DNA from 4 places in the Thermoanaerobacterium sp. RBIITD genome. Region 3 is predicted to be linked to each of the others. Evidence: riboswitches for the same ligand, from Rfam matches in the RefSeq annotation. Region 3 holds a riboswitch; each other region holds the start of a gene.

Region 1 (8,012 bases), 1.3 Mb from region 3:
CCGCAAAAACACATGATATTGTTCCGATTGATACTTGTATGTTACAAAACGAGACAAGCATAAAGATTACAAAGATTATTAGAGATTGGATGAAGGATTTTAAGATAACGGCATATGGCGATAAAACAGGGAAAGGCCTTTTAAGACATATCGTAACTAAAGTTGGATTTAAAACAGGTGAAGTAATGGCTGTACTTGTCATAAATGGTGATGACATACCACACAAAGATGAATTAATAAATTCTTTGAAAGAAAATATAAGTGGACTTAAAAGTATAGTATTAAATATAAATAAGCGTAGATTAAAAGTAGTAATGGGAAAGGAAAATATAACGATATTTGGTGATGATTTTATTACGGATTACATAGGGGATATAAAATTTGAAATCTCTCCACTTTCATTTTTTCAGGTAAATCCGGTACAAACTAAAGTTTTGTATAATAAAGCATTAGATTATGCAGATTTAAAAGGCAATGAGACTGTTATAGATGTCTACTGTGGTATTGGCACTATATCATTATTTTTTGCGAAATCGGCAAAACATGTTTATGGCATAGAAATCGTAGAAGAAGCTATAAAAGACGCTAAAAGAAATGCCGAGATAAATAATATAAAAAATACTGAATTTATAGCAGGAAAAGCCGAAGTGGTAATGCCAAAACTATATAAAAGAGGCATAAGACCAGATGTAATTGTAGTGGATCCACCCAGAAGAGGTTGCGACAATGCCGTACTTGAAGCCTGTACAAAAATGAAACCGGAAAAGATAATTTATGTATCTTGCAATCCGTCAACATTAGCGCGCGACTTAAGATACCTTGAAGACAATGGTTTTAAAACAGAAAAAGTTCAACCAGTTGACATGTTTCCATTCACTTCACACATCGAGTGCGTAGTTTTGCTCAAAAGGAAACACAGTTAGAATGAAGAGCATTATATTTAGCAATACGCTGAACTTTGCGATAAGATTATTGAAAAATACTAAATAAATAATAAATATTTCATGGGGATTAAAGAAAGATATAAATTTATTAATTTGTAAGACATTCAAAAATACATAGATTTATTTGTTAAAATTCAATTTAATAAAACAAATAAAATGCTCTCATATAGTATAAAAATGAGAGTATTTTAATTTTTTTGAGGCGACTAATTGACAATTAATATAAATACAGCAGAGATTATTGATAAATTGCATAAAATAAATCTAAAAAGTGTATACATTTATTTTCTTAAATTGTTATATTAATGAAAGCAGTTAACTGCATGACCCTTTTATAAAAATGACGGCATTTTTACCCTTAAATTTAAGGGAGGTTAAACATGAAAGATGAGAGGTTAGAAGATCTTTTATTAAAAGAAATGTTTGTAATACATAGGTATTTGATGAAAATAGGTGCGAGCTCAGAGGATGCGGAAGATATCGTACAGGAAACCATATGTAAAGCTATTGAGTACATTGATTCATTAGATGGTGAAAAAATCTCTTCCTGGCTGTTTAAGGTATCAATAAACAGATATTATAACCTGTATAACAAGAAAAAGAAGGAGGAGATTGGACTTGACGATCGAATACTTTCAAGCCTGCATTCAGATGGTATGATAGAAGACCATGTGCTTAATGAAGAGCTGAAGGCAAACGTACAAAAAGTTCTTGGCTTATTAAAGGAAAGTTACAGAACCCTTTTAATTTTTAAATATTTTATCGGTTTATCTTATAAGGAAATAGGCAATATTTTGAATTTGGATGAAAGCAAAGTAAAGACATATCTTTATCGCGCAAGAATTAAATTTAAAGAATTATGGGAGGTATTAGACTATGGCAGATGAAAAAAAAATAAACGGAAATGGCAATAATGATGAGAAAGATCTTGATGATATTTTTGAGAGCACAAAGAAGGATAAATTTGAAAAAGCAGTAAAAAGGGCAAAATGGCGCTCTATTTTAAGAACTATAGTTATAAGTTTGATAGTTATAGGGATTGTTTCAATAAGCAGTATCTTTATAGGAAACAAAGTAACACAGTCGGAAAGTTCTTTAATAGATGAGGCCTTGTCGCTATTTAATATTATATCTGCCCCTGATATGTACATGGGAAAATCAATTAGGTATGAAGGAATTTTTGGAGGTAAAACAGTTTATTCAACTTACAAGATAATAGAAGGTAAGGTAGTTTATACAGGTCAGCAGGAATACAGTTACGGGCTTTTTAACACTGTCGATGTACAGGCTATTAATTCACCGGCTATAGTATTCGGAAAAAGCTTTGATGAAGACAGTTTAAATAAACCAACGTACAACGAACTTGGACAGAGGGAAATGATTTTTTTCTATCCGTATGTAAAATACAAGACATACAAAAATGACTTAAATTTATTAGAAGACATAGGAAATGACAAATATATTGAGATGGCATTATCTTTTGACAAGGAATATAGCATCGACGAAGTAAATAACATGATGCCCAAAAATGTAACTTTAACATGGTATTGGATTGATGATTTAAATAGCAAAGAAAAAGAAGCACATAAACCCCGTGAAAATATTCAAAAACTCCCAAATGGAAAATCTATTGTCGTGGATAATCCAGCAGATGTATGTTCTGAAAAAGCCGCATATGGAATAAAGGTTTATGATAGCAATGGTGATTTAATAAAAAATCCGGAAGAATTTTTTATAGGTGTTCTTGAAAATAATATAAAGGATATAGAAAAACTTAAAACAGATAATCATAAGGTTAACGGTATCAAATCGGAGGTTAAAAGGATTTACGACAATCTAAAAGACAAAGATGGAAAAATAAAAAAGGAAAACATCAAGATACAAGGCGTCGTTGTAACAGGTACTGCAGAAACCTTAAAATCGCTGCGTGGCTTACCTTTTATTAAAGCATCATCATTAGGGGTAGTTACGGATAAATATTAATATAAGTTTACTCATATGTTGAATTTAAAATGAGAATATGGTATAAAAAAGTCACATAATTTGAACAAATAACTGACAGCAACAGTGAATATAAAAATTGAGATAATGCAGTCAGGGATAGGTCCTGGCTTATTTTTTTACATAATTTAATAAATTCTTTACTATGAAAATCAAATACTTGAATAAAGCAGCTATCTAACCATAATCGAAAAGTTATATAAAGTTTGCTTGGAATGGATAAAAAATTATGCTGGGGGTTTTACAATATGGCTTACATCCCGTGCAGAAAGTTATTATATTATCGAAAAAGATGTCGTATAGACCTTTTTCTATTTCTTGAATTATAGTATAATGTTACTATAACCAAGTAAAATACCTTTTTCAACATGAATTGGAAGAGTGAGTAAAGGAATAAAAGCTAGTAAGGATGATGTTGTTATGCAAATTCAGGTGATTGAGGATTATGAAATATTTAAAAAACTCATAAAGCTAAACTGGGGTTCTGAAATTATTGTCGTACATAATACTGTGTACAAGCCAGAAGATTTAAAAGGTTTTTTTGCATATGATGAAGATGGTAATGTAATAGGTATGATAGGGCATATCATAAAAAATAATGAGTGTGAAATTGTAATTCTTGAAAGTTTTAAACAAAATGCAGGTATTGGAACTGCATTAATAAATAAAATTGAGGAGATAGCCAAAAAAGAGGGATGTGATAGGATATGGCTTATAACAACAAATGACAATCTTAATGCTCTTGGATTTTATCAAAAAAAAGGATTTAAAATAAAAGCCGTTTATCCCGGAGTTATTGATGAAGCAAGAAAAATAAAACCTGAAATACCGCTTATCGCGGATAATGGAATCCCAATAAGAGATGAAATCGAACTTGAAAAAAGTATAGGATAAATTAAGTATTTGACTAATCTTAACATTAAACTTACTAAATTATTGTAATGTATAAAAAATAATTTTATTGACATATTAAGAAATACATTGTAGTATATAGTTTAACAAGTTAATATTTTAAATCTCTTATCAAGAGTAGTGGAGGGACTGGCCCTATGAAACTCGGCAACCGGATATCACGGTGCTAATTCCAGCAGCGTATCGCTGAAAGATGAGAGAAGTCAAATCTCTTCTTTTGGCGAAGAGATTTTTTGTTTTTTTAAAGAATTTTTTTGTGGAGGAGATTATGATGTTTAAAGATGAAAGCCTTTGTAATAAATTAAACCGAGGTGAGTTTATAATTACCGCTGAAATTTCCACGCCAAAAGGAGCAGATATAACGAAGACAATTGAAGAAGCGAGAAAATTAAAAGGCATTGTAGATGCTTTAAATATAACAGACTGTCCTATGGCAAACATGAGGATGAGCCCTATAGCCTTGGCGCATCTCTTGCAGAATCACTTAAATATTGAAACAATATTTCATCTTACTTGCCGCGATAGAAACTTGATTGGGCTTCAATCAGAGCTCCTTGGTGCATATGCCCTTGGTGTCAGAAATGTACTTGCTTTAACTGGAGATGATCCGTCACGTGGTGATACACCTACAGCTACAGGAGTTTACGATGTCGATTCAATTGGACTTTTAAAGATTGTAAATTCTCTGAATAACGGTTATGATTATAGTGGAAACAAGTTGGAGTCATCTACTGAATTTTGCATTGGAACTACTGCAAATCCCAATGATTTGACTGAAAAAGCGATTGACAAATTAAAAAGCAAAATAGATGCAGGAGTTGCCTTTATACAAACACAACCGGTTTATGACGAAGATATTTTGTTTAAATTTATAAAAAAGATAGAAGCTTTAAATATACCAGTACTTGTTGGCGTACTCCCTCTTAAAAGCTATAAAATGGCTGTTAATTTAAATAAAAAAGTTCCAGGAATAGATGTTCCAGAACATATAATTGAAAAATTAAAAATAAAAGGGAAAGAAGAAGGAATAAATATAGCCGTCGAATTTATTAAGAATATAAGAAACAATGTTGGCGGTATTCATGTTATGCCGCTTGGAAAAGTAGATGTTGTTGCTGATATAGCGAGTAGAATTGATAATATGGAGTTTAAGCTTTCAGAAAAGAAGGTAGAGACAAATTAAAATGGAGGTCAGCATATGGACATATTTAAAGAGCTGTTGAAACGGATAATAATTTTTGATGGAGCTATGGGAACACAACTTCAGGAAAGAGGGCTAAAAACCGGTGAATGTCCTGAGTATATGAATATATCTCATCCGGATGTTGTATTTGACATACACAAATCATATATCAATGCAGGTGCAGATGTGATAGAGACAAATACCTTTGGTGCTAATAGAGCTAAATTGGCAAAATACGGCCTTGAAAAAGAAACGGCTAAAATAATTGGTGAATCTGTCCGAATTGCCAAAAATGCAGCACAGGAGAAAAGTGTTGCACTGTCAATAGGACCTATCGGTGAACTTCTGAAACCTTACGGTGATATAGCATTTGAAGAAGCTTATGAGATTTTCAAGGAAGTTGTAATTGCAGGGGAACAGGCTGGTGCAGATATTGTTTTGATTGAAACAATGTCTGATATGCTTGAAGCAAAGGCGGCTATCCTCGCGGCAAAGGAAAATACAAACATGAAGGTAATTTGTACAATGACATTTCAAGAGGATGGAAGGACGTTAATGGGTTCAGACCCAGTAACTGTTGTTGTAAGCTTGCAAGGGTTAGGGCTTGATGCAATTGGCGTAAATTGCTCAACAGGTCCTGATAAGATGGTTAATATAGTTGAAAAAATGTCTACAGTATCACGTATCCCTATTATTGCACAGCCTAATGCAGGCATGCCAGCAATTAAAGATGGCAAGACTGTATATGATCTGATGCCTGATGACTTTGCAAGTTATTTCCCTGAACTTATTAAAAAAGGTGCATCGATAGTCGGAGGATGTTGTGGTACAACACCTGAGTATATTCGATTGGTAAAAAGTGTTGTCCAAGGTTTTAAACCATATGTACGCGTTAATAAATTTACAGCCGTATCATCAAATGCAAAGACAATTTTTATAGGTGGGGATAACCCTTTAAGGGTTATAGGTGAGCGTATCAATCCGACAGGGAAGAAAAGTTTGAGCACAGCATTAAAGGAAGGAGATATAAGCCTTGCGGTTGATGAGGCGGTAAGGCAGCAAAAATCGAATGCTGACATACTTGATGTAAATGTAGGTGTTCCAGGTATAGATGAGGAAAACATAATGGTAAAGGCTGTATCAGAGATTCAGAATGCAGTAGATATTCCATTGCAGATAGATAGTACAAATATTAAAGCAATAGAAAAGGCAATGAGGATTTTAAGGGGCAGACCTATAATTAATTCTGTAAGTGCAAAAGAAAAAAGTTTAAGAGAAGTATTGCCGATTGTCAAAAAATATGGCGCATGTGTTGTAGGGCTTACTGTAGGAGATAACGGACTTCCAAAAAATAAAGAAGAGAGATTAAAGAATGCTAAGAAAATTGTTGAAACTGCCAAAGAATATGGTATACCTAAAGATGACATTTTAATAGACTGTATAGTTTTGACAGTATCTTCAGAGCAAGAAGCGGCTAAAGAAACTTTAGAAGCTATAAAGCTTGTTAAAAGTGAATTGGGTGTAAATACCGTAATTGGCTTAAGCAATGTATCTTTTGGGCTTCCTGAAAGGAAATTAATTAATTCGGCATTTTTAGCAATGGCGGCATCCTACGGGCTTGATACTGCCATTATAAATCCATGCGATGATGTAATGATGAATACATTAAGGGCATCTATGGTATTAATGAACAAAGATAAGGGTTGCATAAATTATTTAAAAATATATGGCAGTAATACACCTGTGAAAAATTCATCTTCTAAAAAAGATATAAAAAATGAAGAGTATGACAAACTTTTATACAATCATATTTTAGAAGGTAAAAAGGCTAAAATTGAAAATATTGTTGAGAATATTTTGGCCGAAGGTGCGGAACCGCTTAAAATAGTAGATAATATTATCATACCTGCATTAAAAGATGTAGGCGACAAGTATGACAAGGGTATTTATTTTTTGCCGCAGCTTTTGAGCTCTGCAGAAGTTGTCCAGGGAGCTTTTAAGATAATAAAAGAGAGGCTGCCAAAAGGTACAGTATCTAAAGGTAAGATAATTCTTGCAACTGTAGAAGGTGATGTACACGATATAGGGAAAAACATAGTCAAGGTTCTTTTGGAAAATTATGGGTATGATGTTATTGACCTCGGTAAAGATGTGAAAGGTGAAGTAATTCTTGAAGAGGTAAAGCGTTCAAATGTATCGCTTGTGGGATTAAGCGCATTAATGACGACAACGCTTTTTAACATGGAAAAGATTATTAAGCTGCTTAAACAGAATGCGGACGTAAAGGTCATGGTAGGCGGTGCTGTCCTGACAGAAGAATATGCATTAAAGATAGGTGCTGATTATTACGGCAAAAGTGCACAAGATGCTGTAAGAATTGCAGATAGTTTTTTTTTGAGAGATAATTTAAGCTGTAAAAATTGCGGCTAAATTTACGGAGTCATTGTGGCAGGAAATTACTAAACATCATCGTACCTAATTTGATGAAAATATAGGAATTTTTGTATTATATAGTATCATTATCCTCTGGCTGAATAAATTAAAGAAATACAAAAACTATCAAGGGGGATGATAGTTAAATGAGATAAAAGCAAATGTTTGTATAAACTTTGGTATTTTAAAATTGAAAAGAGAGAAATTTGCTATAGAGCAATTTTAGATAAAAACAATATATTATTGCAGATCAAGATTTTTTTATCTAAACACTTACCTTTTAAGAGATCCAAAGATTAAAATAGTATATAGATAATATTGAATAAATAATAAATACTACTAATTTTTTAGCAAAAAATTTTAGAATCCCTTGACTGTGACCTCAGGTATTGGCTTATTATAAAATCAAGGAGGGATTATGATGAAAATAAGTGAAGTAATGGAGATCACAAAGCTCACAAAAAAGGCAATAAATTATTACGAAGATGAGGGATTGATAAAACCCGATATTAATCCAGATAATAACTATCGTGAGTATT
Region 2 (8,012 bases), 1.4 Mb from region 3:
CAAGGCCACCTGTCCCTACTATCAAAACCTTTGAATTTAATATTTTTTGCTGCCCATTTGCACCAACTTCTTTTAATATAATATGACGTGAATACCTTTCTAACTGTTCATTAGAAAAATTCATCTACTTCCTCCTCCCATGTAATAAAGGAATTCAACTGTATCTCCGTCTTTTACAATTATTTTATCAAAATCATCTCTTGACAATATTTCATCGTTAAGCTGAACCGTTACATATTCTTTCATTTTAACATTTAATACATCTAACAATTCCTTTACAGTATACTCTCTGTCAATTTTTTGATCATTGCCATTTACTTTGATATTCATAGTTACACTCCTCACTTTATATTTTCATCTTCTAAAATTTCTTTTTTGAAATTTTCAAGTCCAATTCTATTTATTGTGTCATAAAGCCTTTCTTTGCTGATCCCATTGCTTTTGTAAAAATTCATTGTTTTCTCAATAATGTTTGGTATTTTTTCTACATCAACAAGGTCTGCAATATGGTACCCAAAGTTGTACTTTTTGCCAAACTTGCCGCCCACAAAAACTGCTACGCCGTTTCTTTTTCTCTTCCATGCATCCATTGGGCACACTCTAATGCATGAACCGCAATAAATACATTTATCATCATCTCTTCTGGCTAAATTGTCTTTAATCATAATTGCTTTCACGTCACAGACATCTGCGCATAGTCCGCAACCTGTGCATAAATCCTCATTAAGTTCAGGCTCTACCTGCCCTTGAAATCCGATATCATTAAATTGAGGCTTCGTACAATTATTAGGGCAACCTGAAATTCCCATCTTAAATTTATGAGGGAAACCAGGTGTTGGAAAGAACTCGTCATCGAGTTTTTTTGCTAAACCTTGCGTATCAATTAATCCATATGGGCAAATAGTACCTTTGCAGGCTACAATCGGTCTTACTCTCGGTCCACAACCAGCCATTGCAAGTCCAATTCTCTCAACTTCTTCTTTTACCTCTTGTAATTTGGAATAGTGAACCCATGGAATCTCTATTCCGAGCCTTACTGTAAAGGTAACATATCCCCTACCGTATTTTTCAGCAAGTTCAGATACTTTTCTCATCTGTTCAGCGGTAATATTGCCGGCGACCACTCTTATTCTTATTGAGTAGTAATCTTTTTGCTTTTGTTTAATGAATCCACCATCTTTTAATGTCTTTACTAAATCATCACTTGAAATCATATTATCCCTTCCTTAAATTCATAGTAAACTGATATGAATTTGTGAATTTCTTTTGTATAATTTAACACATTGTTTAAGTAGTGTCAATCTTAATATTTTGTAATGCTTATAAAAATATTTTAACTCTTTGATTGAGTACAAGATATAATAATTAATATATAAAAAATTAGGGGCTTGAAATACAAAGCCCCTATAAATTACAAAACAAATTACGTTAAAGTTTTTTACACTAATCTTGGAATAATGTCGTTGATAGATACCTTTCACCTGTATCTGGTAACAGAGCTATTATTGTTTTGCCTTTGTTCTCTGGTCTTTTAGCGATTTGTGTTGCTGCAAATACAGCCGCACCTGACGAAATACCTACTAAAAGCCCTTCAGTCTTTGCAAGTGTCCTTGATGTCTCAAAAGCTTCATCATTTTTTACTTGAAAAACTTCATCAATTATATCTCTATTTAATACATCCGGTACAAAGCCTGCGCCGATACCCTGTATCTTATGGGGTCCTGGCTTCCCACCTGATAATACAGGTGAACCAAATGGCTCTACTGCAATAATCTTTACATCAGGTTTCCTCTGTTTTAAAACTTCACCTATACCTGTGATCGTACCACCGGTACCAACACCTGCGACAAATATATCAACTTCTCCATCTGTATCTCTCCATATTTCCTCAGCAGTAGTCTTCCTATGTATCTCCGGGTTTACCGGGTTTTTAAATTGCTGTGGTATAAATGAGTTTCCATACTCTTTTGCCAATTCTTCAGCTTTCTTTACAGCACCTGACATTCCTTCAGGACCTGGTGTTAATACAATTTCTGCCCCAAGTGCTTTAAGTAAATTTCTTCTTTCTACACTCATTGTTTCAGGCATTGTCAAGATTAACCTATATCTCTTTGCTGCTGCAACAAATGCCAAAGCAATACCTGTGTTACCACTGGTAGGTTCAATAATGACAGTATCTTTATTTATCAATCCTTTTTCTTCTGCATCTTTAATCATTGCATATCCTATTCTATCCTTTACACTGCTTAATGGATTGAAGTACTCTAATTTAGCAATTAGCTTAGCCTCCAGATTATTCTCTTTATTGTAGTTTGTTAATTCAAGTAATGGTGTATTTCCAATTAGATCTGTAAGGCTTTTTGCTATCTTTGACATTATATCCTCTCCTTTTTATATTCTAGTATTCCGCTATGAATTTATGTATTTATATTATATAGCAATTTAACATATTTGTAAATAATATTTTATCATTTTTATTATATATTTTATGTAAAAAAATAACCGCATCAGCGGCCACTATTTTTTAATTTTCTTATCATTATTTAATTTGCAGCAGTCGGGTACTTCACCTTTAAATGTTTCTTTATTTGCCTTTTCGAGCTTCTTTAAGAACTTTTCTACCCAATTAAACATATAGGATACGCCCCTTTAAAATTTATTGCTATACTTCATAGCCTACATCAACAATTGCTTTTTTCATATCATCTATAGTAACTTTTTTTGGATCATATGTCACAGTGACATTAGCCTTTTCAAGGTCGACCGTCGCTTTTGATACGCCGTCAAGCTCTTTTAATGCTTTTTCAACAGACATTTTACAATGGTTGCATGACATGCCTTTTACGTCTATTGTAGTTGTTTCACCTTTTGGTCCAAATAAACTCATAGCATAATCTCCTTTCATATACTTATTAGGGGTATCCCCTATACTAAGTTTAGTTTAATTATCTCCAAATGTCAATATATTATATCATCGACATTTGAATTATTATCTCCTACAAAAGACACAACTATTTTGTTAGGAAGACAGACTATATCCAACCTGTTTTGGAACATAAATATTTCGTCATAATTTTTATAACCCAAACCTCACCAGATTTTATCTCGGAATATACAAAATATGTTCCTTACCACCAAGAAACCTCTTTGTAAGATTTATTAATCTATTTGCCGCTTCTTCCAAATATTCTTTGCTTGTAGCCCTATTACCTTGAAGTATATAAAAGCAATTCTTTGTATCTAATGTAACTTTAGTTTTTTCCACCTGCCTTATTTCAAGCCTGCATATTATATCATTTGCATCGTCGACATAGGCATATTCACCAGCTTTTACTGGCTTTGGCTCATCTTGACCAATAGGGATATAATTTTCATCTTTCATATGTCTTCATATTGCATAGATGATTTAATCATACTTTTCGCTATCACCTTAGTTTTTGTCTTAGATTGCTTAAGATGGACAGCGTATAAAGGCACTTTTGTTTTAAAATTAATATAATTATCATCCCCCATTATTATATCTATAAAGTATGATAATACATTTGGAAAGAATCTAATTGCTTTTTGTATGAATGGCATATTGTTATAGGCAAATAATGATAATCTGTATGCCCATTTAATATCTGGTATAACTTCCTTTTTTATTCTTTCAGTATATTCGTCAAGTTCGCATTTTTTATTTAAATATTTATTAATAACATCATATGATATATTAGCCGTAAGTATTGCATTATATATACCTTCACCCGTAAATGGATCTGCAAGTCCTGTAGCATCACCTATTAAGATTATTTTGTCGCTATTATAGATTCCTTCATTACCATCTGGAAAAGATAATTGATGTCCATATACTTTAATTTCAGCGTTATTACCTATCATATTCTTTGTAAGTAAATTATTAAGCTTTTCCTTTATATCAGCTGATTTATTCAAAAAAGTTCCTACGCCAATAGATAGTCTGTCGCTTTTAGGAAATATCCAACCGTAGCCACATTTAATTACACTGAAATCAACTATTACTTCTCCCTTTTTTTCTTCAATATTTTCCTTTTCTGTGTATACCTCGGCTTCAAGTGCTATGCCCTTATTCCCATTTTTTAAATTAGCTTTATATGCAACATTGCTATTAATCCCATCCGCGCCTACCAAAACTTTTGCTTCATATTCACTTTTGTCGGTTTTTACAACAATGCCTTTATCAGTTTTATAAAAATCCAAAAATCTTTCATCATCATGTACTTTGCATCCACATTCAACGGCTTTATCGACAAGGTATTTGTCAAATTTAATTCTATCGATCTGATATATAATTGGTTTATCTGTCTTTAAACAAATAGATTTATTGTTATCAAATATAAATAAAATCTTATAAGTAATATCTTCAATATAATTTCTTATATCTAAATCTAACAATTTATAACATCTTGATGTTATGCCACCACCACAAGCCTTATACCTCGGCAAACTGTGCTTTTCTATTAATAATACTTTATAGCCATCTTTTGATAATTTTCTAGCCAGTGTTGAACCGGAAGGGCCACTGCCAATTATTATCGTATCATACATTTAATTCACCTCTATAATTATTATAATTGCAAAGTTGAGTAATTCAAATATGAATCATAATAGATATTTAAATATTTTTAATGCATATAAATATATGAGGTGGTTTTATGTTAATAAAAATAATAAGGGTCTTTTGCATCCCGTATTTCACATCACTTGGCGTTGTAATCGGTGGTACAATAATAGGATCTCTCTCATCTATATTTATATTTGAATCACCTGTTAAAATAATAAATTCTATATTAAAAGATATAAGGCTTTGGGGTATACTTGTCGGTCTTGGCGGTTCTTTTACAACAATAAGAGGTCTTGAAATAGGATTAAGCGGTGAATTTACACAACTTGCAAAACAAGGGTTAATACTCTTAGGTGCCTTTTTAGGGTCATTTACTGGGTTTAAAATCATATCTTTTTTAATAGGTGAAATCAAATGAAAAAATATGCTAAATCTTTTAGTGTTTTACTTATTGGTATAATCATTGGTGGTGCAATCGTTAATTTTATAAATGGTATATTAATAGAAAAAATCACTTTTGAAAAAGAATCATATAAAATGAATAATTTAATGTTACATGAAAAAATCGATAAATTAAATGAATCTTTAAAAAGTCAATCATATAAAGTAGTAACAGATATTACACCGCGTGTTAATAGCAGTAATAATAAAATTAAAATAGAAGTGGAAAAATACATAAAAAGCAAGCTTAAAGATGTATATGGAAAGCAAATCGATAAAGTCGATCCTGATTTAATTTTTAATATATTTGAAGGTCGTATTTTGTCGATAGAGAATAAAAAAATTATTCTAAAAGTAAAGTACATTATAATTAACACAAATATTGAGATATATGTAAATACACAAATTAAAGAGTAATTGGAGGGTTACAAATGTTACTTAAACAAAATGTTGGACCATATGATAGGGCAATAAGAATAGCAGCTGGCAGCGCTATTGCTGCATTAGGGCTTTTTAAGAGAAAAACACAGACAGGTAAACTCATGGGCATAATGGGCCTTTGTTGGGCAATGGAAGGTTTTTTAGGCCATTGCTTTTTCTACGATCTCGTTGGTATATCTACAAAAGATGAGACGTAGGCTTATATTTTTATTGACATAAAAGCATAACAAATATATAATTAATTTAATATTTTAAATTGATAATGAAATATCTCATCCAGAGTGGTGGAGGGACTGGCCCGATGAAACCCGGCAACCGTCAGCTTTTTCTGAAAATGGTGCTAATTCCAGCAAAGCAATTTGCTTTGGAAGATGAGAAGATGTGAATTTTCGCGCCTCTTCTCAAAGAGGCATTTTTAATGTATAAAACCGGAGGTGATAAAATTGCCAATAAAAATACCTGATAAACTACCTGCAATAAAAATTCTCGCAGACGAAAACATATTTGTTATGGGTGAAGAAAGAGCAATTCATCAGGACATACGCCCGCTTAAAATTGCAATACTTAATTTAATGCCAACAAAAAGTGTTACAGAAACGCAATTATTAAGATTATTGAGCAATAATCCACTGCAAATTGATATAGTATTGCTATATACGGCGTCACATAAATCAAAAAATACCTCACCAGAATACCTTAAAACATTTTATAAGACATTTGACGATGTCAACTGTGAAAAATTTGACGGCCTCATAATAACAGGTGCACCTGTCGAAACATTGGAATTTGAAGATGTCGATTATTGGCAAGAATTAAAAGAAATAATGGAGTGGAGTAAACATAATGTTTATTCGACATTTCATATATGTTGGGGTGCACAAGCAGGTTTGTATTACCATTACGGAATTCCCAAATACCCCTTAAAAGAGAAAATGTTTGGTGTTTTCTTACATCGGATTGTCAAAAAAAATGTCGATTTGCTTAGGGGTTTTGATGACGAATTCTATGCACCACATTCAAGGTACACCGAAGTACGAAAAGAAGATGTCGAATTGGTCAATGACCTCGATATACTTGCGGAATCAGATGAAGCAGGACTATATATAATAGGGTCAAAAGGTGGTAGACAAATATTTGTTACAGGCCATTCAGAATATGATCCATTGACACTTAAAGCAGAATATGAAAGAGATATAAAAAAGGGAATAGCTATCAATATACCCAAGCATTATTTCCCGGGAGATAACCCCGAGAGAGAACCTTTAGTTAAATGGAGAAGCCATGCAAATCTGCTTTTTTCTAATTGGCTTAATTATTATGTATATCAGGAAACTCCATATGACATCAATAGAATTAAATAAAAACTTACTGTTTTGTATTTTTATACATTATATAAATATGCTTTTTTATTTAAACTTACTTTGTAATGAAGGATTTACAACTTCATTCTTTGTTTGTAAGTACTAGTAAACGTTAATTTATTCATTGACTTTTTTAATCTAGTATGTTAATTTTATAATGTTAATATGTCAAAGAAAGGAATCATACATAATGGATAAATCGCAAAAGCTGAAAAAAGATATTGGTTTATTTATCGCAACAGCATTAGTTACGGGCAATATGATGGGTTCCGGTATATTTATGCTTCCGGCAACATTGGCATCAAAGTCCGGACCAGGATCAACAATACTCGCATGGTTAATTACAGGTATCGGTTCAATTTTTCTTGCACTTTCTTTCGCAAATCTCGGTTCAAGGATTCCAAAGGCAGGAGGGCCCTATGAGTATTCAAAGTTAGCCTTTGGGGATTTTATCGGTTTTATCAATGCATGGCTTTACTGGAATGGTTCATGGATAGGTAATGCCGCTGTCGTCATAGCTGTTGCTAGCTATTCGAGTGCATTATTCCCGATTTTATCGCAAAGTCATCTGGCAGCATTTTTATACACAAGTGCAATTTTATGGATTTTTACAATTATAAACATAATAGGTGTAAAAAGAGCAGGTTCGACACAAACAACAATTACAATATTTGAGATTTGCTTGTTCTTATTTTTTATTGTTGTTTCTGCTGTTCATTTTAAGCCAGGAAATATAATGCCTTTATTCCCGGCAGGAAAAGGTATTGGTACACTTTCGGCTGCTGCTACATCGACATTATGGGCATTTGTAGGACTTGAATCAGCTTCAATAACAGCAGAGGAAATTAAAAATCCTGAAAGAAATGTCAAATTAAGCACTATATTTGGCATATTGATAGCAGTAATAATGTACCTTGCAATTAACTTCTTTGCAATGGGTGCAATGCCACAATCAGAACTTGCCAAAAGTGCATCACCGATTGCGGACATATTGAAGCAATTTTTAGGCCGAAGTATAACAAATATTGTCATTATAGGTTCTGTCATAAGCGTACTTGGGACAACAGTAGGTTGGCTTCTTTCGACGGCTCGTGTTGCATATGCTGCAGGCAAAGACGGATTATTTCCGGAAATCTTTGCAGGAATACATCCTAAATATAAAACCCCACATATATCATTAATTGTCG
Region 3 (8,012 bases):
TCGTCAATATTTAAAGGCTTTTTCCAAGGACTTATCAATATGGTTCCAGCTTCAATATCTGAGATAGTTGAACAAATTGTAAGAGTATCCTTGACATTATACCTCTTTAGTTTATTTACGGGGATAAGATTAGAGTATGCTGTTGCAATTGCAGTATTTGGTATTGCGATTGGTGAAGTCACAAGTTTTTTAATGTACATATTTTTTTACAGGTATGAAATACATTATTTAGATAGAGAGATTCCTGATAATGGCAATAGGTGGAACAAGCTAAGTATTGCAAATACAATTTTTAGGGCATCTTTTCCTATTACATTTTCCAGGATGATTGTAAATATCTTGGATTTATTTGAATCACTTATAATACCGTCAAGATTAATTATATCAGGATTAACACATAAACAAGCTATATCAGAGTATGGGAAACTATCTGGAATGGCGTATCCGCTCGCATATATGCCAGCTGTAATAACTATGAGCCTTTCTGTTACTGTTTTACCGGCTGTATCAGAAGCAGCTTCATTAAATAAATGGGATGCTGTTAGACTTCGTATTAATCAAGCAATAGGATATACAACGATGGTTGCATTTCCTGCTATCATCTTATTTCTTACAATTCCTGATCAAATTGCCTCACTTTTGTATCCTGGTAGTCCGGGAGTTGGTGCACTTGTAAAAGTGATCGCGGGGGGAAGTATTTTTGCATATTTAGAATCGATTGTAACGAGCATATTAAATGGGCTTGGAAAGCAAAATATAGTATTAAAAAATTCAATTATTTGGACAGTTATTTCAATTATTGCCATGTATGTTTTGATTCCTTTATCTGGGCTAAGGCTTTTTGGATATGTATATGGATTTATATTTGCAGATACTTTTGTATTTATTTTAAACATGAGGGAACTCATAAAGATTACAGGACTTACGATAGACTATATTAATTGGCTTATAAAGCCGTTGATCTCAGCAGTAACCATGGGCATAGTTGTAATGATTATGTACTTTAATCTTTCAGCTGTGGGATTAAATCAATGGATATCAATGCTTTTTACAGTCTTCATAGGATTAGTACTATATTTAGCAATTAATTATATAATAAAATTGCCTTATGTAGAAGAACTGAAAAAAATGATATTGTTGAAGAATTAACAAATATAATGTATAATAAAAATAAATCTAAGTCTGAGGATATTATCTGAGGACAAGGAAAGGAGAAATGTGAATGGAAAGACAAATTGCTGATTTTATTGATGACGTAAAGATACAATCTGCATTAGAATATGGTGAAAATGCAACGAAGGAAGATGCTTTAAGGATTATTGAAAAAGCAAAAAATCTAAAGGGTATTACACCCGAAGAAGCCGCTGTACTTTTAAATCTAGAGGATGAAGCTATACTCGAAGAGATGTATAAGGTGGCAAGATATATTAAAGAAGAGATATATGGGAATAGGATTGTTTTATTCGCACCACTTTACATAAGCAATTACTGTGTAAATAACTGCAGATATTGCGGCTATAAGCATTCAAATGAGCAAGAACGCAAAAAACTTACGATGGATGAAGTAAGGCGTGAAGTTGAAATACTTGAAGAGATGGGGCATAAAAGGCTTGCACTTGAAGCCGGTGAAGATCCTGTAAATTGCCCTATTGATTATGTGCTTGATGTTATAAAGACTATTTATAATACTAAGCTTAAAAATGGAAGTATTAGAAGAGTAAATGTAAATATCGCTGCTACGACTGTAGAAAATTATAGAAAGTTAAAGGAAGTAGGAATCGGAACTTATGTTTTGTTTCAAGAAACTTACCATAGACCAACATATAATAAAATGCATCCACAAGGTCCAAAGCACGATTATGATTATCATACGACAGCTATGGATAGGGCAATGGAGGGCGGTATAGATGATGTCGGAATTGGCGTTTTGTACGGTCTTTACGATTATAAATATGAGACAATTGCGATGCTATACCATGTAAAACATTTGGACGAAAAATTTGGAGTAGGACCACATACAATATCTGTTCCAAGGCTTAGACCTGCACTAAATACACCATTAAGCGAATTTCCTTACATTGTAGATGACAAAGATTTTAAAAAGCTTGTCGCAGTATTGCGTCTGGCAGTGCCATATACTGGTATGATTTTATCGACGAGAGAAGTACCAAAATTTAGAGAAGAAGTTATAGCTGTTGGTATATCACAGATAAGCGCAGGCTCGTGCACTGGTGTTGGTGGATATCATGAGGAAATATCAAATAACGGCGCATCAAAACCACAGTTTGATGTTGGTGACCATAGGACACCAAATGAAATATTAAGGACTCTGTGTAAGCAGCATTATTTACCAAGTTACTGTACAGCATGCTATAGAATGGGACGTACAGGCGACAGGTTTATGAGCTTTGCAAAATCTGGTCAGATACACAATTTCTGTTTACCTAATGCGATTCTTACATTTAAAGAATTTTTAATTGATTATGGTGATGAGACTACAAAAGCAATAGGTGAAGAAACAATTGCAGCTAATATAGAAAAGATACCAAATGAAATGGTCAAGGAAGAAACTAAGAGACGTCTTAAAAGACTTGAAAATGGTGAAAGAGATTTATATTTTTAAATAATCATAAAAAAACCCCGGATATCCGGGGTTTTAATTATCTGCCGGTTAGCAGAGGGAGAAAAACGGTATAACTTTTTTAATTTAAATCAAACATTAGTCATTAAAATGCTGGGATTATAGCACCCTTATACTTATCTTCTATGAATTTTTTAACTTCTGGTGAATTTAGTGCTTTTGCTAATTTCTTTATAGCAGGATCATTTTGATTATCTGGTCTTACCGTTAGCACATTTGCATATGGTGAGTCCTTGTCTTCCATGAATATTGAATCTTTTAGTGGATTAAGTTTTCCTTCTAGTGCAAAATTTGTATTTATTATTGCAAAATCTACATCTTGTAATGTTCTTGGCAATTGAGGCGCTTCAAGCTCGCTAAATTTAAGATGCTTTGGGTTATCGACAATATCCCTTGGCGTTTGTGTAAGTCCCTTAGGATCTTTGAGCTTAATCAATCCTTGTTTTTGTAAAAGCAATAATGCTCTTCCTTCATTTGTAGCATCATTTGGAATTGCAACAGTTGCGCCATCTTTTATTTCATCTTTTGATTTTATTTTCTTTGAATATGCACCCATTGGTTCTACATGTACTTTTACTAATGCTATTAATTTCATATTATTCTTCTTTTCAAAGTCTTCCATGTATGGTACGTGTTGAAAGAAATTTGCATCGATTTGCTTATCATTTAGTGCCGTATTTGGTGTTACATAATCGGTAAATTCCTTTATTTGTAGATCAATGCCTTCCTTTGCTAAAACCGGTTTAACAACATTAAGTATTTCTGCGTGCGGGGTAGGTGATGCGCCGACAACAAGTTTTGTAGTTTTTACTGCATTTGAGTTATTATTTGTGATAGCCTCTTTGCTATTAGTGTTTTTTGAGCACCCTACGAATATTAATGATAACGTTAAAATTAATGAAAACAATAAAATAATTTTTTTCATTAAAAACCATCCCTTCATCTTTTATCAACTTTTTTAGCGAGAAAATTTCCTATTCTTTGTATAATCTCTACCATAATAATAAGTACTATAATAGTTGCTATGAGGACATCTGTCTCAAACCTCTGATATCCATACCTTATCGCAAGATCTCCAAGACCACCTCCTCCAATAGCACCTGCCATAGCAGAATACCCGAGGATATTTATTATTGTCAAAGTTACACCAAGTATCAATGATGATAGTGACTCTGGTATCATAACCCTAAAAATAATCTGTGGAATTGTTGCACCTACCGCAATAGATGCTTCAATGACACCCCAGTCAACTTCTTTTAATGATGATTCTATTACCCTTGCAACAAATGGTGCCGCTGCTACAGATAATGGAACAATGGCTGCTGTTGATCCAATTGTTGTTCCAACTATAAGCCTCGACAGTGGGAATATTGCAATTATCAATATGATAAATGGTACAGATCTCATGATATTTATGATTGTGCCTAATATCCTATTAAGCTTTATATTTTCAGATATATGACCTTTATCTGTAATTACTAATATGATGCCTAGAGGGAGCCCTATCACTATAGAGAAAAGTGTAGAAAAAAACACCATATAGATTGTTTCCCATAAAGGCTGTACCATAAGCTGCCATAAATTTAATAAATACTGCAATATATTAGACAATACCATTTTTAAGCACCTCTATTCTTAAGCCGTTTTCTTCTAAATAGTTTATTGCAGACTTTATCGAATTAGGTTCACCTTTAAGCTTTATCAAAAGATTTCCTATTTGAGAGTCTTGGATTCTCTCGATATTGCCTGATATTATATTTGCGTCAACGTCAAATTTTTTTATCATATGTGATATGACAGGCTCTCTGCTGCTTTTTCCAAAAAATGACAACCTTAGTATTTCTTCATTTGGGTTTTCATCATCAATAAGTATATCAGGTGGAAGTTCGGCAATCATATCCTTTAAAAACCTTTTTGATGTTTCTGTAGATGGATTTGAAAATATGTCTATGACATTGCCTTCTTCAATAATTACTCCATTTTCCAAAACCGCTACTCTATCACATATGTTTCTAATGACAGACATCTCATGTGTAATTACTACTATTGTTATACCATACTGCTTGTTTATGCTTTTTAATAAATTTAATATTGCTTCGGTCGTAGTTGGATCTAATGCTGATGTTGCCTCATCAGAAAGTATTATGTCAGGCCTATTTGCTAGTGCTCTTGCTATTCCGACTCTTTGTTTTTGACCACCTGATAACTGTGACGGATACGCATTTTTTTTATCCTCAAGCTCGACGACTTCAAGGAGCTCATTAACTCGCTTTTCTATATCACTTTCTTTAACCTTTGATATTTTAAGAGGAAAAGCAATATTTTCATATACTGTGGAATTCATCAAAAGATTAAAATGTTGAAATATCATGCCTATTTTTTTTCTCATATTTCTTAAGTCCTTAGGCTTTAATTTTGTCATCTCAACATTATTTATCATGATACTTCCTGATGTAGGCTTTTCTAACATATTTATACATCTTATTAAAGATGATTTACCAGCACCGCTTAAACCCATAATACCATATATTTCACCGTCATTGATGTCTAAATTTATGTCCTTTAATGCAACAACTTTTTTGCCATTGGAATTGTAAACTTTGCTTAGATTTTTAACAGATATCAAAATTTTTCCCCTCTTTTTGAAAAAATAAAATAAAAAAAACCTCTTTATGAAAGAGGTTTAATCCTCTCTCATCTCTCAGCATATGCCGCAGGAATTGGCACCATTGCACTTTTGTGCCGGTTGCCGGGCTTCATCGGGCCAGTCCCTCCACCTCTCTGGATAAGAGAATAAATTTCGTATCAAATTGTTAAAATGATTATATAAGATTCAAAATGAAAAGTCAAGCATTTTGTCATGGGTGTTTGAATTATTAAATGTATGTCATTACTACATTGACATAGTACTTACATCTTAATGTTGAAAATTGCGAGCATTAGTTTATAATATAATTGTAAGGTAAGTTAACTTATTAAATAATTGTCACAAATGAAAGGACAGTATTTTATGAGAGAGTTAAGCGCGCGCCAGTTGGATATTTTGAAAAAAGTTATGTCAAAAGAGCCAATAAGTATTGACGATATCGTTAGCAAATACAAATTAAGCAAAAGAACTGCATATAGGGAACTAAACGCTATAAATGATTATATTAAAGGCTATGGTTTAAGATTAAAAAATATGCCTGAGGCTTTAGTTGTTGAAGGCAGTGATAGCGATATAGAAAGATTTAACTTTGATGTTATCGGTTATAGGCCTAATATAGGAGCAAACCAGAGGAGAAAATTGATTCTTTCAGAACTTCTACAAATGAAAGAACCTGTTAAATTGGAGTATTTTGCAAAAGAATATAATGTGACAACCGCAACAATAAGCTATGACATAAAAGAAATAGAAAAATGGTTATATAAACAAGGCGTGACAATTATTACAAAACCTGGTGTCGGTGTATACTTAATTGGCGAAGAAAGTAACATTAGAAAAGCTATAATTAATTTTCTATATGAAAATGTCGAGACAAAGGACTTAATGGAATTTTTAAATAAAGGGTACAATAATTTAAATAGACTTGATAAAGATATAAATGACAGACTTTTAAGACTTATTGATTATGACACAGTATTAAAAATTGAAAAAGCTATTCAGAGATTAGAAAGGTCTCTTGAATATGAGTTGGCAGAAAGCTCTTATATGGGACTAACGGTACACTTGGCACTTGCTTTAAAAAGAATAAAAGACGGAGAAAAGATAAAAATAGGTGATGAGAGCCTTTTAGAGCTTAAGAAGTCGGATGAATACAAATTTGCTAAAATGCTTGCAAGATACCTTGAAGAAGAGCTCGATATTGCAATTCCAGATGACGAGATAGGCTATATAACAATACATCTCCAAGGTGCAAGATATAGGGCAAATACAGATGAAATAAATGATGACTTTATAAATGAAATTGCATATGAAATGATTAAAATAGCTGAAGATGTGTTTAAAACCGATTTAGAATATGACTCGATTCTAAAAAGCGGGTTAAAAACTCACCTAAGACCGACTATATTTCGATTGAAAATGGGGCTTGCAATTAGAAATCCTCTTATTAATGATATAAAGGAAAGATATGGTCTACTCTTTGATAAATGTAAGGTTATCTCAAATGTATTGAAAAATAAACTAAATGTGGAGATACCTGACGACGAGGTTGGATATATTGCTATGCATTTTGGAGCTGCTCTTGTCAGGAAGCAGGATAAGGCTAAAAAGCATAATATTTTGGTGGTTTGTGCAAGTGGTATTGGGACTTCAAGAATGCTTTTATCAAAATTGCAGATGTTCCCACAACTAAATATTGTTGATACGGTATCAAGTTTAAGACTAAAGGATTTTAAAAATCGAGATGATATAGACCTGATAGTGTCTACAATACCACTTGACAATAATGATAAGGAGACAATTGTAGTAAATCCATTACTTCTTGATGAGGATGTGGAAAAATTAAAAAAAGCATTAAATACCGATTTTATAATGAGCTTTTCAAAGAAGAAAGTAGTTAATGATAAATACAATGAATTAGTCCATATAGCCGAATATGGAAAACACATAATCGAAATATGTAATGACTTTGCGTTAAAGAATGTCGATGGAGTAAATTCAAAAGAAATAATCGACAGCCTTTTAAAAGATTTTTTAGAAATTGGATATATTGATGCAAAAGAAATTGACGCTATAAAGACAAAGCTCATTGGACGAGAAAGCCTGGGCAAGATTATCCTTCCAGGCAAAGGTTTTGTTATTTACCACTGTACATCAGCTAATCTAAAAAAACCGCTTGTAATTTGTGGTAAGTTAACTAATGATGTCAGAATGAAGAATTTAATAAATGAATATGAGAAGATAAATACTGCATTTTTGATGGTTGCACCTGAAAATGACAAAATAGGTATAGAAATACTCGGTGATTTAAGTGTTTCATTTATAGAAAGCAAAGACCTCGTTGAAGTGCTTAATAATACTAATAAAATAGATGAAGCAAAAGAAAAAGTACGAAAAGCATTAATGCAAAAATATTACGATGAGATTAAAAGAAATCTTTTTGTAGGTGATTGATATGTTTAGTATTTCAATAAAACAGCGAAAAATATTTTATTTAATGTTATCAATAGTATGGTTAATCGCTGCTATAAATTCAATGGTAAAACAGAGCTTTATACAAGGTTTAATTGTTTTAGTATTTGGGGTATTATTCATATTATCAATAGCACTTGTGCAGTCATTTTCCATAAGGATGATAAAACTTTATGATAAAAATTTAAAGAAAAGCAAAAGCTCAAATAGGAACAATAAAAAGAGCAACAGTTAAAATTGAAAGGAGGTGTATTG
Region 4 (8,012 bases), 380 kb from region 3:
TGTGTTTTTGATATTCCAAAGGCAATTTATTTCAGGTATTTTGGGTGGTGCAGTTAAAGAGTAAGTTAAATTTTCTATATAATTAAGATTTAATTTATTTGTGATTACAAATGATGAAAGAGTATTGAGAGTAATAAAATATTTACAATTTTAAAAATTAAAAGAAAAATTAAAAAAGGAGAATGAAAACTGATGGAAAGAAAGGTAATGAATTTCAATATTGACTGGTTGTACATTCCAGAAAACACATCGGATGGTGATAAGGTTTATTGCGATGAAAGTGGTTTTGAAAAAATAAGCTTACCACATACTAATAAAATTTTGCCACATCATTATTTTAACGAGGATGATTATAGATTTGTTTCGTGGTACAGAAAGCATTTTCGAATTGATAAGAAATATGAGGGAAAAAAGATTTATGTTCATTTTGAAGGAGTAATGACGATTGCAAAAGTTTATGTGAATGGTAATTATGTTGGTGAACATAAAGGCGGTTACACACCTTTTGAATTAGATATTACCAACTATATTAAATATGGTGATAATGATAACTTAATTGCAGTTCAGGTTGACTCAAATAAACATCCTGAGATACCTCCTGAAGGATATATTGTAGATTATATGCTTTTTGGTGGTATATATAGAAATGTTTTTATTAAAATTGTAAATGAATTTCATATAAAAGATGTATATTTTGTTGTTGATAAATTGGATAAATATTCTGCAGAGGTTTTAATTTCAACGACATTACAGGGAACTAAGATAAACGGTTCTAAAATATTGACAGAGATTATAAATAAAGATGGAGAGGTGTGTTCATCTTCAATTATTGATGTTGAGGAGATAGAAAAAGAAATTATTCAGAAAATCAAAATCGATAATCCACTGACATGGCATCCAGATCATCCACATCTTTATAGTGTAGTAGTAAAACTAATTGTTAATAATACAGTTTTGGATGATTATACATTTAAGACAGGCTTAAGAACTGTTTACTTTGGAGATGATGGTAAGTTTTATATCAATGGTGAACCTTTAAAATTGAGAGGGCTGAATAGACACCAAACATTCCCATATGTTGGAGGTGCGATGCCAGATAGAGTTCAAAGAAAGGATGCTGATATATTAAAATACGAATTAGGGCTTAATTATGTTAGAACATCACACTATCCGCAAGCTGTTTCATTTTTAGAAAGATGTGATGAAATAGGGCTATTAGTCTTTGAAGAAATTCCTGGATGGCAGCATATTGGTGACAATGAATGGAAACATATAGCAAAAGAAAATGTTAAAGAGATGATATTAAGAGATAGAAACCATCCATGCATATTTATGTGGGGTGTAAGAATAAATGAATCCCTTGATGACCATGAATTTTATACACAAACAAATAAAATAGCACATACCTTGGATAGAAGCAGGCCAACAGGTGGTGTTAGGTATTTGAGAGACAGCGAAAAACTCGAGGACGTTTTTACATATAATGACTTTATCTACAATTTAGAGGGAAAAATACAATTACCTAACCACAGCAAATATTTAGTAACTGAATATCTTGGTCATATGTATCCAACAAAATCATATGATAACTTACAAAGGCTTATTAACCATGCGAGATTACATGCTCTTATTCAAGATAAACAATATGGAATACCAAACATGGCAGGAGCATCAGGATGGTGTGCATTTGACTATAACACTACAAGCGCATTTGGCTCTGGAGATAATATATGCTATCATGGCGTGTCTGATATTTTTAGGCTTCCAAAGTTTGCAGCACATTTTTACAGAAGTCAGGCAGACCCACAATTATATGGGGCGTATGTATTCATAGCTTCTTACCTAATTCCGTCTTTTGAAGAAGAAAATGGAGATAAATTACTGATATTTAGTAACTGTGATTCAGTAAGTTTATATATTAATAATAAATTTTTAAAGTTGTTGTCTCCAAACAGGGTTGACTTTCCTAGCTTGCCACATCCTCCATTTGAAGTTTCATTAAAAGAAGTCGGAATTGACTATATGGATGTGCGAGTCAATAATGCTGAAATTTCGGCAATTGGAATTATAAACGGGATTGAAGTTGCAAAACATACATTAAGGCCATATGATAAACCATATAAATTGATTTTAAAATCTGATGATACTGAACTTTATGCTGATGGCGGAGATTGCACAAGAGTAACTGTAGCTGTTGTTGATAGAAATGATTCTGTTTTACCCTATGCTAATATACCAGTAATATTTGAAATAAATGAGAATGGTGAGCTTATTGGTGAAAACCCATTAACATTGGAAGCAGGAAGAGGAGCAGTTTATGTTAAATCTAAAAGAAAAACTGGCAAAATAACTTTAAAAGCAAAGTCGCCATATGTTTTTGATGAGTCAAAAATTGAATTGAATTTAAAAAACGTAGAATATTTATTTCTATAGAAATGTATTTAAAAATAAAATATAAGTTGTAATTAAAAAGTATCTGAGATGATGTATAATATTTTGTGTAAATAACTTGACTAATAGAGAAAAATAAGGTAGCCTCAATTAATGTCAATAAGAAATAGTAAGAGGTTACCTTTCTATCTTACTATGGATAGCATAGCGTAAAATAACTTTGGAAATCAATTAGAAAATTTACTAAATGCATTTATTAAAAAATGGAAATTCTTATGAAAGAGGAGATAAAGAATTTTCTTTCAGTGGAAGTATCCTGATTTAATTAACAGTAGAAACGGGTATATCAAAGAGTAATATAATAATTCCTCCCATAATATCATAGACGCCATGAAAAATTTGTTTTTTACTTTTTGTTTGCGAATATTTAACTGCGATATAACATAATAACTGTAATAATAGAAGCAAAAAATATAAATTCCAATTTAGATGCTGTATAGTTCACATTACCAAAATCGTCTCTAGCCATAAAAATTATTTATCATTTTAGGAGGAAAATATTTTAGTATTATTTCTAATAGTAAAAAAAGTAATAGAATACCAATTGTGAGAAATAATCTTCCTAAAAAATCATCCATGTATCAACATTACCTAACATTTCTTTACAAAAATTTTACTTTATCAGATTGTTTTATTATATTGTTCTATGTTTTTAACATTTTAGCTGCAATAAAGATGGCAGTTGCACCATTTGCCAAAAGATTGCATATAAAGTGCGCAGTCATTTAACATATGATATAGTAAATGGGATACCCCAGATAGCTGAAATTAATAGTACTAAAGGCTTTAGTGAGTGACCACTTGCATATAATATAATTCCGATAATGGAGGATAAAGTAAGTAAAATTTTATTATTAAAATTTATTATTCCTTTCTATAAAAGGCTTCTTCAGCTATTGAAGGAAGAGAAATATTGTTGATATGATAAAAGTTATAAATGATGGCCATCCAGTTATTTTATAAACATTTATACCAGCATCAACATGTGGCAACATAACTGAAATTGTCATTCCAATTCCAAAGGCAATTATTTCTCCTATTATAGTATATAAAACAAGTCTCCAGAACGTTTTTCCACTTTTCTACTCATCCAATAAACTTTTGAAACTGATGGAACCAATTGCTATAAAATACAAAGATAACCCTGTGTAAAACACAAATTCAAGATAAATCCTATATACCTTACTAATACTACTAGCCAAAAATAAATCTAAAATGTGCCAAATAATTGGTAAAGCCAAATATCTAAATTGCTTTTTTATACCTATCTGTATCTCCATTAAAGTACCTCCTCATTTTAAAGTTTTTAAACTTGTACAAATCTTAGATACTTTCATTTAAGCAATCTTCAAGAACTATTTTTATATCACTAACAGTTGCAATCTAACTTGAATATATCACTATAATGATACCATAAATTAATACAGACAAAATGTTAAAAATAAGTTAGAATAAGAGTAAGAATAAAAGGAGAAAATTTACACCGGAAGAAAAAATGAAAATAGTAATTGAGGTTCTGCGTGAAGAAAAACATTAAATGAAATTGCAGCAGAATATAAAATTCATTCAAATCAATTGAGCCGATGGAAAGCAGAATTTTTATCAAATGCGGCAAAAGCATTTGATAAAGGGACAGATGAAATTGATAAAGTAAAAGAGTCTTATGAAAAAGAGAAGTATGAATTGCTAAGACAAATAGGACAACTATCGTATGAAATTACGTGGCTTAAAAAATCTGGAAGACTCTAAATCCCGTGAAGATCGCATAAACATGAAAGAAAGGGGTAATAAGAAACTCAGTATAAGTAAGCAAGCGGAGCTTCTGAGCTTAAACAGAACAAGCCTTTATCAAATATACAAATTATAGTTATATATTTTTAGCATATAAGTCTATCATAAAAAACTTATTTCTCATGGCTGCCGTTAAATGAATTAACTTGACATAATATAAATAAAATGATAATATTTATTTAAATGAAAATCAGATATTAATAAAGCCTCTTATCAAGAGTGGTGGAGGGACTGGCCCGATGAAACCCGGCAACCGGCATCAATCATCTGATGCGCCCGGTGCCAAATCCTGCAAGGGAAACCTTGAAAGATGAGAGGAGCGGCGGACATTTAGCCCTCTTCATCATCGAAGGGGGCTTTAAATTTTGGGGGGTATTTAACAATGGAAATTAAAATTGGGCTATTGGGTCTTGGTACTGTCGGCAGTGGAGCTTTTAAGATAATAAATTCAAGAAAAAATTTAATTAAAGAGAAAACCGGATATGAAGTTAATATAAAAAAGATACTTGTTAAACATCTTAATAAACAAAGAGGCATCAATGGCATAGAAAGAATACTTACTGTTAATATCGATGATATTATATATGACAAAGAGATAAAAATTGTAATTGAAGCTATTGGAGGAACAAGTCCAACTTATGAATATATAAAGAAAGCTTTATATGCCGGAAAACATGTAATTACAGCTAATAAAGAATTAATTGCAAAACATGGAGTTGAGTTATATTCACTTGCAAAAGAATTTAAAGTCCAATTAAAGTATGAGGCAAGTGTTGCAGGTGCAATTCCAATTATCCATCAAATAGAAAAGTTAAATGTTACAGATAATATAAATTATATTTGTGGCATTGTAAATGGAACAACAAATTATATTTTAACACAGATGATAAATAAGCAATGCAGCTTTTTGGAAGCTTTGAAGCAGGCCCAAATTTTAGGATATGCAGAAAGCAACCCCGACAATGATATTAAGGGGTATGATGCATTATATAAACTTGTAATATTAATACGGAAAGTTTTTGGAGCTAATATCAAAGTAAATTCTATATACAGAAGAGGTATAGATGAAATAAAAGAAGAGGATATTGAGTATTTTAAAAAGCTAAATTATACTGTAAAATTGCTTGCATGGGCCAAAAATGTCAATGGTAATATTTATGCAGGAGTTGAACCAGTTCTAATTAATAATGACAATGTTCTGTCACATATAAATGACGTTAAAAATGCAGTAATTGTTCGCGGAGATAACTTTGGAGAATATATCTTTATAGGTAAAGGTGCGGGACAATTGCCAACAGGTGACGCAATCGTAAGTGATTTACTTAATATCCTATTTGGGTTTAACATAAATGAAGAAATTACTAAAGAAACTAAATATGTATATAATAATAATCTAACAAATACTTATTATATAAGGTTAAAAATCAAAAGTAAATTCAGCTTAAAAAATCTATTTACGATTTTTAGTGATAATGGGATTTCATTTATTAATCAAATTTATGAAAATAATACATTTATTGCAATATTTATTGCTGATAAATCAGATATAGATTCATTAAAGGAGGTGCTTGAAAACAGTAAATTCATCAATATTGAAAGTTTTTACAAGGTTTTAATGAATGAAAATGATGGCAGTAAATTGGAGAAGGTTGAAAGCAGTATAGTAGTATAAGAGATTAAATTAAAGTTATTTAATAATTTTAAATATAAATAATTTAATGTTTTATGAAAATTTGGGAGGATGACTAATGTGAAAAGATTTTTAACGTACATTTTAGTTATATTAATTTTTTCTAGTATTTTATCAGGCTGTGGTTCAAAAACAAGTAATTCTAATATAAACGGAAAGAAGCAAATATTAAAAGTTGGTGCAACAGATGGACCGATGGCACAGATTTTGGAACAAGTAAAGCCTATATTAGCTAAAAAGAACATAGATCTTCAAATTGTCATCTTTAATGACTATGTGCAACCTAATTTAGCTCTTGCACAAAAAGAAATTGATGCAAATGTATTTCAACATATACCATATTTTAATAAATTTATAAAGGATCACAATTTAAAACTAGCAATTCTAGGTAAAACAATAATAGCACCGATGGGAATATATTCAAAAAAGTATAAATCTATAAATGATTTACCTAATGGTGCTAAAATTGCAATACCAAATGATCCTACAAATGGCGCTAGAGCATTAATTCTTTTATCGAGGGCTGGCCTTTTTAAATTAAAAAATGGCGAAAATGTAGGTGCAACTGTCAATGATATAATTGAAAATAAAAAGAATATAAAAATTTCTGAAATAGAAGCAGCACAAACTGCAAGAGTATTACAAGATGTAGATGCAGCTGCAGTTAATTCGAATTTTGCTTTACCACTAGGATTAAATCCACAAAAAGATGCTATTTTTGCGGAAAAACCAGATTCTCAATATGTTAATATTATAGCAATAAGGGAAGAGGATAAAGGAAAACCAGTTCTTAATGAGTTATTAAAAGCATACCAATCACCGGAGATAAAAAAGTTTATCGAAGAGAAGTTTAAAGGTTCTGTAATACCAGCATTTTAAAATATTTTAATATAATAATTTATTAAGGATGTGACATTTCGTGGATAGCAATGCAGTAAAATCATTAAAAAATAAAATTGATGAAATAATTGATGAAATAAAAAGTGATATTTTTGATGTTGCAGATAGAATATACGAGAATCCAGAAATTGGGGGAAAAGAGTTTAATGCAGTTAATTTGTTAACTGATAAAATTAAAAAATATGGCTTTGAAATAAATTATATTGAGGATTTACCCACTGCATTTGTTGCAAAAAAATCAGGTTTTAGAAATGGTCCGACAATTGCTTACATACTCGAATATGATGCGCTTCCTGAATTGGGTCATGCATGTGGACATAATATAATAGCATCTACATCTTTTGGAGCTGGGATAGCATTAAGCATTTTATCAGATCAAATAAAGGGCAATATAGTGCTTATAGGAACACCGGCTGAAGAAAATTTAGGTTATAAAACTTTGCTGATTAAAAAAGGCGTTTTTAATGATATAGATGTTGCTATGATGATACATCCATATGACATTACGACGCCATATGTATCATCACTAGCATTACAGGATATAGAATTTTCTTTTAAAGGAAAACCGTCCCATGCAGCTGTTGCACCTCATTTAGGTGTAAATGCCTTAGATGCACTTATATTGTTATTTAATAATATAAATGCATTACGACAGCAATTAAAGTCTGATGTTAGGATACATGGAATTATAACTGATGGTGGAAAAGCTCCAAATATCATACCCGATAGTGCAAAGGCATATTTCTTTGTAAGAGCTTTGAACAAAAATTGTCTAAATGAAGTAGTGGAGAAAGTAATAAATTGCGGAAAAGCTGCTGAAATAGCAACGGGAACTACATTATCATATAGAAGTTCTATTAAACTTGATGATTTGGTTACAAATAAAATTCTTGCTGACAGATTTGCAATTAATTTAAAGGGACTTGGGTATAATGAGATTTCATATGAACAAGGTTTTATTGGCTCGACAGATATGGGCAGTGTTAGCTATATTATACCGTCTATACATCCGTTTATTAATATTGCAAAAGAAAAGATTGACCTTCATACACAGAAGTTTTGTGAAGCTGCAGGTTCAAATTATGCAAAAGAAATGTCTTTATTGGCAGCTAAAGCATTAGCTCAAACAGGGATAGACGTCTTAACAGATGGTAATTTGTTGGGTGATATAAAGAAAGAA

What was found. Region 3 has a riboswitch for S-adenosylmethionine ahead of CPG45_RS02475 (methionine ABC transporter ATP-binding protein). Riboswitches for the same ligand answer to the same signal wherever they lie in the genome.
Region 1: it holds a riboswitch for S-adenosylmethionine, as region 3 does, so the genes downstream of both, CPG45_RS12470 (methylenetetrahydrofolate reductase) here and CPG45_RS02475 (methionine ABC transporter ATP-binding protein) in region 3, are expected to answer to the same signal.
Region 2: it holds a riboswitch for S-adenosylmethionine, as region 3 does, so the genes downstream of both, metA (homoserine O-acetyltransferase MetA) here and CPG45_RS02475 (methionine ABC transporter ATP-binding protein) in region 3, are expected to answer to the same signal.
Region 4: it holds a riboswitch for S-adenosylmethionine, as region 3 does, so the genes downstream of both, CPG45_RS00690 (homoserine dehydrogenase) here and CPG45_RS02475 (methionine ABC transporter ATP-binding protein) in region 3, are expected to answer to the same signal.

The regions. Positions count from the first base shown of each region.
Region 1 is NZ_LT906662.1:2,589,611-2,597,622, forward strand. It holds gene rlmD (23S rRNA (uracil(1939)-C(5))-methyltransferase RlmD) at 1-923, shown strand, start outside; gene CPG45_RS12455 (RNA polymerase sigma factor) at 1,325-1,831, shown strand; gene CPG45_RS12460 (anti sigma factor C-terminal domain-containing protein) at 1,821-2,927, shown strand; gene CPG45_RS12465 (GNAT family N-acetyltransferase) at 3,366-3,839, shown strand; SAM riboswitch class I at 3,963-4,057, shown strand; gene CPG45_RS12470 (methylenetetrahydrofolate reductase) at 4,129-5,040, shown strand; gene CPG45_RS12475 (homocysteine S-methyltransferase family protein) at 5,056-7,470, shown strand; gene CPG45_RS12480 (MerR family transcriptional regulator) at 7,895-8,012, shown strand, end outside.
Region 2 is NZ_LT906662.1:2,487,146-2,495,157, reverse strand. It holds gene CPG45_RS11950 (HesA/MoeB/ThiF family protein) at 1-124, opposite strand, end outside; gene thiS (sulfur carrier protein ThiS) at 121-330, opposite strand; gene CPG45_RS11940 (ferredoxin-like domain-containing protein) at 342-1,214, opposite strand; gene cysK (cysteine synthase A) at 1,444-2,376, opposite strand; gene CPG45_RS17925 (LDCC motif putative metal-binding protein) at 2,518-2,634, opposite strand; gene copZ (copper chaperone CopZ) at 2,663-2,887, opposite strand; gene CPG45_RS11925 (hypothetical protein) at 3,101-3,382, opposite strand; gene CPG45_RS11920 (geranylgeranyl reductase family protein) at 3,379-4,566, opposite strand; gene CPG45_RS11915 (YtrH family sporulation protein) at 4,674-5,000, shown strand; gene CPG45_RS11910 (sporulation membrane protein YtrI) at 4,997-5,440, shown strand; gene CPG45_RS11905 (YgaP family membrane protein) at 5,455-5,661, shown strand; SAM riboswitch class I at 5,734-5,842, shown strand; gene metA (homoserine O-acetyltransferase MetA) at 5,908-6,825, shown strand; gene CPG45_RS11895 (APC family permease) at 7,016-8,012, shown strand, end outside.
Region 3 is NZ_LT906662.1:513,456-521,467, reverse strand. It holds gene spoVB (stage V sporulation protein B) at 1-1,149, shown strand, start outside; gene hydG ([FeFe] hydrogenase H-cluster radical SAM maturase HydG) at 1,223-2,623, shown strand; gene CPG45_RS02485 (MetQ/NlpA family ABC transporter substrate-binding protein) at 2,727-3,566, opposite strand; gene CPG45_RS02480 (methionine ABC transporter permease) at 3,581-4,258, opposite strand; gene CPG45_RS02475 (methionine ABC transporter ATP-binding protein) at 4,245-5,267, opposite strand; SAM riboswitch class I at 5,333-5,433, opposite strand; gene CPG45_RS02470 (BglG family transcription antiterminator) at 5,652-7,739, shown strand; gene CPG45_RS02465 (hypothetical protein) at 7,741-7,992, shown strand.
Region 4 is NZ_LT906662.1:134,575-142,586, reverse strand. It holds gene CPG45_RS00710 (carbohydrate ABC transporter permease) at 1-64, shown strand, start outside; gene CPG45_RS00705 (glycoside hydrolase family 2 protein) at 193-2,433, shown strand; gene CPG45_RS00700 (hypothetical protein) at 3,534-3,731, opposite strand; partial or broken gene CPG45_RS00695 (transposase) at 3,947-4,300, shown strand; SAM riboswitch class I at 4,450-4,559, shown strand; gene CPG45_RS00690 (homoserine dehydrogenase) at 4,625-5,914, shown strand; gene CPG45_RS00685 (MetQ/NlpA family ABC transporter substrate-binding protein) at 5,993-6,811, shown strand; gene CPG45_RS00680 (M20 family metallopeptidase) at 6,852-8,012, shown strand, end outside.